2 regions of the Variovorax frigidus genome follow, and region 1 is predicted to be linked to the other one. Evidence: riboswitches for the same ligand, from Rfam matches in the RefSeq annotation. Region 1 holds a riboswitch; the other holds the start of a gene.
The links. Region 1 has a riboswitch for S-adenosylhomocysteine ahead of metH (methionine synthase). Riboswitches for the same ligand answer to the same signal wherever they lie in the genome.
Positions count from the first base shown of each region.

Region 1 (3,412 bases):
GCGCCGCCGATCATCAGCGGGATCTTCTTGATGCGGAAATGGTCGTCGCGCTGCATCTCGCCGGCCACGTACTGCATCTCTTCCAGGCTCGGCGTGATCAGGCCCGACAGGCCCACGATGTCGGCGCCCTCGACCTTGGCGCGCGCCAGGATCTCGTGGCACGGGACCATCACGCCCATGTTCACGACTTCGAAGTTGTTGCACTGGAGCACGACCGTGACGATGTTCTTGCCGATGTCGTGCACATCGCCCTTGACGGTGGCGATGATGATCTTGCCCTTGGTGCGCACGTCGCGGCCGGCCGCTTCGTCGCGCAGCTTTTCTTCCTCGATGTAGGGCAGCAGATGGGCCACCGCCTGCTTCATCACGCGGGCCGACTTCACCACCTGCGGCAGGAACATCTTGCCGGCGCCGAACAGGTCGCCGACCACGTTCATGCCGTCCATCAGCGGGCCTTCGATCACGTGCAGCGGGCGGCCGCCCTTGGCGAGGATCTGCTGGTAGGCCTCTTCGGTGTCGTCGACGATGAAGTCGGTGATGCCGTGCACCAGCGCATGGCTCAGGCGCGCGCCGACCGTGACGGGCGCCTCGGGCGTGCCGCGCCAGTCGTTGCGCTTGCTCTCGTCCTTGGCGCCGCTCCTGGCGGTCTCGGCGACTTCGACGAGGCGCTCGCCCGCATCGGGGCGGCGGTTGAGGATCACGTCTTCCACGCGCTCGCGCAGTACCGGCTCGAGGTCGTCGTAGACGCCGACCATGCCGGCGTTGACGATGCCCATGTCCATACCGGCCTTGATCGCGTGGTACAGGAACACGGTGTGGATGGCCTCGCGCACCGGGTCGTTGCCGCGGAAGCTGAAGCTCACGTTCGACACGCCGCCCGACACCTTCGCGCCGGGCAGGTTCTGCTTGATCCAGCGCGTGGCCTCGATGAAGTCGACCGCGTAGTTGTTGTGTTCCTCGATGCCGGTGGCGACCGCGAAGATGTTCGGGTCGAAGATGATGTCCTCGGCCGGGAAGTCGATCTCGTCGACCAGGATGCGGTAGGCGCGCTCGCAGATCTCGACCTTGCGCTCGTAGGTGTCGGCCTGGCCCTTCTCGTCGAAGGCCATCACGACCGCGGCGGCGCCGTAGCGGCGCAGCAGCTTGGCATGGTGGCGGAACTGGTCTTCGCCTTCCTTCATGCTGATCGAGTTGACGATGCCCTTGCCCTGGATGCAGCGCAGGCCGGCCTCGATCACCTCCCATTTGGAGCTGTCGACCATGATCGGCACGCGCGCGATGTCGGGTTCCGACGCGATCAGGTTGAGGAAGCGGACCATCGCGGCCTTGCTGTCGAGCATGGCCTCGTCCATGTTGATGTCGATCACCTGCGCGCCGTTCTCGACCTGCTGGCGCGCGACGGCCAGGGCCTCCTCGAACTGGCCGTTGAGGATCATCCGCGCGAAGGCCTTGGAGCCGGTGACGTTGGTGCGCTCGCCGATGTTGACGAACAGCGTGCCATCACCGATCAGCACGGGCTCGAGGCCCGACAGTTTCATCGGGGAAACGGTTTCGGCGGCAGCGACGGACGGGGAAGAAGCGGACATGGAACTCACCTGGATGCACAAGGTTCAGGTGAGCGTCGTTGCGGGGACAGACCCGAGCCTGGCGGGGCTGTGAAGCCGGCCGCTGCAACGCTCCTCGGGGGTGGGGATTTTAGGCGGGATTCTTCTCGGGTGCGGGGTTGGGGACTTGCTGCTCGAGTGAAGCGTTCCTCTTTTCCCTCTCCCTCCGGGAGAGGGAGTGAACAGCCGAACACCTTCGACCACGGCGCTCTCAACACGAGCTCGGCGCATCCTTCTTTCCCCTCTCCCTCCGGGAGAGGGCAGGGTGAGGGCATGGGCGATGGTTCGGGCATGCTGTGACTGAGGCTGCAGCCCTCACCCCCGCCCTCTCCCGGAGGGAGAGGGAGAAAGACCTCAAGCCGCCGCGGCGGCCTCCCCCGCCCGCACTGTCGTCAACGCAAACGGCGGCAGCCCCTGCAGCAGCCGCTGCCCGTACGAGGTGCGCACCAGCCGCCGGTCGTAGCAGTACACGCTGGCCCGGTCGTCCTCGCTGCGGATCGCGCGGCCCACCCATTGCGCCAAGCGGATCGCTGTGGCGGGCACCACCAGCTCGGTGAAGGGATCGCGGCCCACGGTGCGCAGCCACTCGGCGCGCGCCTCGCCCACCGGGTCGTCGGGTGGCGCGAAGGGCAGCTTGGCGATGAACACCGACTCGCACAGCTTGCCCGGCAGATCGAGCCCCTCGCCGAAGGACTGCATGCCGAAGATGACCGAGGGCAGTCCCTCGCCCACGCGATGGCGGTGCGTGGCCAGCAGTTGCTGGCGCGGCAGCGCCGTCTGCAGCAGCACGCGCGAACGCAGCGCGACGGGCAGCGCTTCGACCGCCAGCCGCAGCTGCTCGCGCGAGGTGAACAGCACCAGCGCGCCGTGCCGCACGTCGGCCAGGTCGCGCACCAGCGCCTGCACCATCTCTGCGACATAGCCGGCCGCGTCGCGCGGGTCGGCGCGCGTCTCGACCGCGATCAGCCGGCCCTGCGCCGCGTAGTCGAAGGGGCTGGGCACCTCCAGCGTGGTGGCGGCCTCGTCGCCCTGAAGCCCCGACTCGCGCAGGAAGAAATCGAAGCGCCCGCAGCTCGTGAGCGTGGCCGAGGTCAGCACCGCGCCGCGCACCTTGTTCCACAGCTGGTGGCGCAGCGTGGCGCCGGGCAGCAGCGGGCTCGCATGCGCCTGCAGCACCTCGCGGTCGCCGTAGAGCTCGAGCGTGAACCACTTGGCGGCCGGCACCGCGTCGGGTGCGGCATCGCGCAACAACAGCTGCGCGGTGTCGAGCATCTGCTCCAGGCGCGGCGCCAGCGCGCCGAGCTGGGCGTACATCGCCGACAGCTTGCGCGCCATGGCGGGCTGCTCACGCATCTCGGCGCGCAAGGCGTTGGCGATCACGCGCAGCGCCTCCAGGAAACCCGAGGCGTGATGGGCCACCCGGCCCAGCGGGCCCTGCAGCACCTCGGGCAGTTCGCCCAGCGGCAGGCGGGCCCGCGCGGGGCCGCGCGCGGCCGGGCCGTCGAGTCCGGCGCGCAGCGTGTCGCCGTACAGATCCATCACCAGCCGTTCGGTGTCCTGCAGCGCCTGGCGCATCTGCGCGGCATGGGTCGGGATGTCGGCCACCTCGGTCACCTCGAAGCGCACGCCCACGCGCACCGCGCGCCGGGCCAGCCGCTCGGCCCAGCCGTGCTGGCCCAGGTCCATGCGGCAGCCGAACTGCGCGAGCGCGGTGGCGGGCAGATGGTGGGCCTCGTCGAGCACCAGCAGGGAGTTGTCGAGTTCGGGCAGTTGCCGGTTGCCCAGCGATGCGAGCAGCAGGTCGTGGT
Region 1 covers NZ_JBPJZF010000006.1:511,117-514,528, reverse strand. Annotated here, with positions in the region: gene metH (methionine synthase) at 1-1,586, opposite strand, end outside; S-adenosyl-L-homocysteine riboswitch at 1,610-1,686, opposite strand; gene dinG (ATP-dependent DNA helicase DinG) at 1,959-3,412, opposite strand, start outside.

Region 2 (3,412 bases), on a different contig from region 1:
CTTCGAACTGCAACTGGCCCACCGCGCCCAGCAGCATCGGGCCGCCGACCTCGGGCCGGAAGACCTGGATCGCGCCTTCCTCGCCCAGCTGCGCCAGGCCCTGCTGCAGCTGCTTGGTGCGCAGCGGGTTCTTCAGGATCACGGTCATGAAGAGCTCGGGCGCGAAGAAGGGCAGGCCGGTGAACATCAGGCTCGCGCCGTCGGTGATGGTATCGCCCAGCTGCACGCCGCCGTGCGTGGTGAAGCCCACGATGTCGCCGGCGTAGGCTTCTTCCACGGCCTCGCGGCGCTGGCTCATGAAGGTCACGACGCTGGTGGGGCGCAGTTCCTTCGAGGTGCGCTGCACCTTGAGCTTCATGCCCGGCGTGTACTTGCCCGAGGCCATGCGCACGAAGGCGATGCGGTCGCGGTGCGAGGGGTCCATGTTGGCCTGCACCTTGAACACCACGCCGGCGAAGTCCTTGTCCGCGGGCTGGATCTCCTTGACCACCGGCTGGCGGTTGACGATCGTGGTGCTGGTGCGCGACTGCGGCGCCGGCGCCAGGTCGACCAGCGCATCGAGCACTTCCATCACGCCGAAGTTGTTCACGCCCGAGCCGAAGAACACCGGGGTCTGCTTGCCGGCCAGGAAGGCCTCGCGGTCCCAGGTGGGCGAGGCGCCGGCGGCGAGTTCCATGCTCTGCTCGGCGTTCTCGAACTCGGCGCCGAAGCGCTTGATCAGCTCGGTGCGGTTGTCCAGTGCGATGGTCTCGAACTCCTGCGGCAGCCGCTCCTTGCCCGAGTCGAACACCGTCATGGTCTGCGTGCGCAGGTTCATGATGCCGCCGAAGCTCTTGCCCTGGCCCACGGGCCAGGTCATCGGCACGCAGGGCATGCCCAGCTCGCGCTCGATCTCGTCGAGGATGTCCAGCGGCTCGCGCACTTCGCGGTCCATCTTGTTGACGAAGGTGATGATGGGCGTGTCGCGCTGGCGGCAGACCTCGATCAGCCGGCGCGTCTGCGCCTCGACGCCGTTGGCCGCGTCGATCACCATCAGCGCCGAGTCCACGGCCGTGAGCACGCGGTAGGTGTCTTCCGAGAAGTCCTTGTGGCCGGGCGTGTCGAGCAGGTTGATCACGTGGTCGCGGTACAGCATCTGCATGACCGAGGAGGCCACCGAGATGCCGCGCTGCTTTTCGATCTCCATCCAGTCGGAGGTCGCATGTCGCGTCGCTTTCCGCGCCTTGACCGAGCCGGCGATCTGGATTGCGCCCGAGAACAGCAGCAGCTTCTCGGTCAGCGTGGTCTTGCCCGCGTCGGGGTGGGAAATGATCGCGAAGGTGCGACGGCGGCGGGTTTCGGATTCGAAGGTCATGGCGTGAACGCGGGGCGCGCGAAGAACGGTAAGCGCGAGGCGCTCACGGCGCGGCGGCTACGCAAAGCCGTCGATTTTAGCGAGCCGCCCCGCGAGGGGCGAGGGCGACGGGCGTGAGGAGGGTCTCTTCACGCGATGTCGGGGAACGGCGCGGTGGGCTAAAATCCGCGTTCCGAGGAGCGTTGCAGCGCCGTCAGGCGTGAGGCTCGGACCCATCGCAACCACGCTCATCCGCTGTTCTCGCGCGGTGAGTTCCCCCGTCGAACACAGTGGCCTCGTTCAAACAAGTTTTGGAGTTTCCATGAGCGCTGTTCTCAAGCCCACCCCCGTCTTCACCGCCGACCAGGCGATCGCCGACATCTCCCTTGCCGCCTGGGGCCGCAAGGAAACCCGCATCGCCGAAACCGAGATGCCCGGCCTGATGGCCATCCGCGAGGAGTTCAAGGCGGCCCAGCCGCTCAAGGGCGCGCGCATCACCGGCTCGATCCACATGACGATCCAGACCGCGGTCCTGATCGAGACCCTTCAGGCGCTGGGCGCCTCGGTGCGTTGGGCGTCCTGCAACATCTTCTCGACGCAGGACCATGCGGCCGCCGCCATCGCGGCCGCCGGCACGCCGGTGTTCGCCGTCAAGGGCGAGTCGCTCAAGGACTACTGGGACTACACCCACGCCATCTTCGAGTTCGGCCCCAAGGGCTCGGCCGGCGAAGGTCCGAACATGATCCTCGACGACGGCGGCGACGCCACGCTGCTGATGCACCTGGGCCAGCGTGCCGAGAAGGACCTGTCGGTGCTGGCCAACCCGACCAGCGAGGAAGAGCGCATCCTCTACGCGGCCATCAAGGCCAAGATCGCGACCGATTCGACCTGGTACACCCGCAAGGCCGCCGAAATCATCGGCGTGACCGAGGAAACGACCACCGGCGTGCACCGCCTGAACGAGATGTCCGCCAAGGGCACGCTGCAGTTCCGCGCGATCAACGTCAACGACTCGGTCACCAAGAGCAAGTTCGACAACCTGTACGGCTGCCGCGAATCGCTGGTCGACGGCATCAAGCGCGCGACCGACGTGATGATCGCCGGCAAGGTGGCCTGCGTGGCCGGCTACGGCGACGTGGGCAAGGGCTCGGCCCAGGCCTTGCGCGCACTGAGCGCCCAGGTGTGGGTCACGGAAATCGACCCCATCAACGCGCTGCAGGCCGCGATGGAAGGCTACAAGGTCGTGACCATGGAATATGCCGCCGACAAGGCCGACATCTTCGTGACCACCACCGGCAACAAGGACGTCATCACGCACGACACCATGGCCGCCATGAAGGACCAGGCCATCGTCTGCAACATCGGCCACTTCGACAACGAGATCGACGTCGCGTCGATCGAGAAGTACGAATGGGAAGAGATCAAGCCGCAGGTCGACCACATCACCTTCCCCGACGGCAAGAAGATCATCCTGCTGGCCAAGGGCCGGCTGGTGAACCTGGGCTGCGGCACGGGCCACCCGAGCTTCGTGATGTCCTCGTCGTTCGCCAACCAGACCATCGCCCAGATCGAGCTGTTCACCAAGCCCGACGCGTACGAAGCCGGCAAGGTCTACGTGCTGCCCAAGCACCTCGACGAGAAGGTCGCGCGCCTGCACCTGAAGAAGGTCGGCGCCATGCTGACCGAGCTGACCGACGCCCAGGCCGCCTACATCGGCGTCGACAAGGCGGGTCCGTACAAGGCGGACACCTACCGTTATTGATGGCGCACCCACGTTTTGCGCGCTGATCAATTGTTGGTGGAGCGGGGCCTCGCGGCCTCGCGTTCACAGGCCGTCCGCCTGATCGCGGGCGGGTTGCGCTGGCGCGATGCCGGCAGTGGCGCCGAATGGCGCACCGTGGGCAAGAACCGCGACGAAATCCCCGCATCGGCCGAGCTCGAGCTCGCCGATGCCGCGGAGTCGCGCTATGTCTCGCGCGGCGGGCTCAAGCTGGAAGGCGCGTTGCGCGCCACCGGCGTCGATCCCACGGGCAAGCATTGCCTCGACGTCGGTCAGTCGACCGGCGGTTTCACCGACTG
Region 2 covers NZ_JBPJZF010000010.1:131,590-135,001, forward strand. Annotated here, with positions in the region: gene ACSFBC_RS26555 (peptide chain release factor 3) at 1-1,354, opposite strand, end outside; S-adenosyl-L-homocysteine riboswitch at 1,523-1,590, shown strand; gene ahcY (adenosylhomocysteinase) at 1,656-3,095, shown strand; gene ACSFBC_RS26565 (TlyA family RNA methyltransferase) at 3,111-3,412, shown strand, end outside.
Region 2: linked by a shared signal. The riboswitch ahead of ahcY (adenosylhomocysteinase) and the one ahead of metH (methionine synthase) in region 1 are both predicted to bind S-adenosylhomocysteine.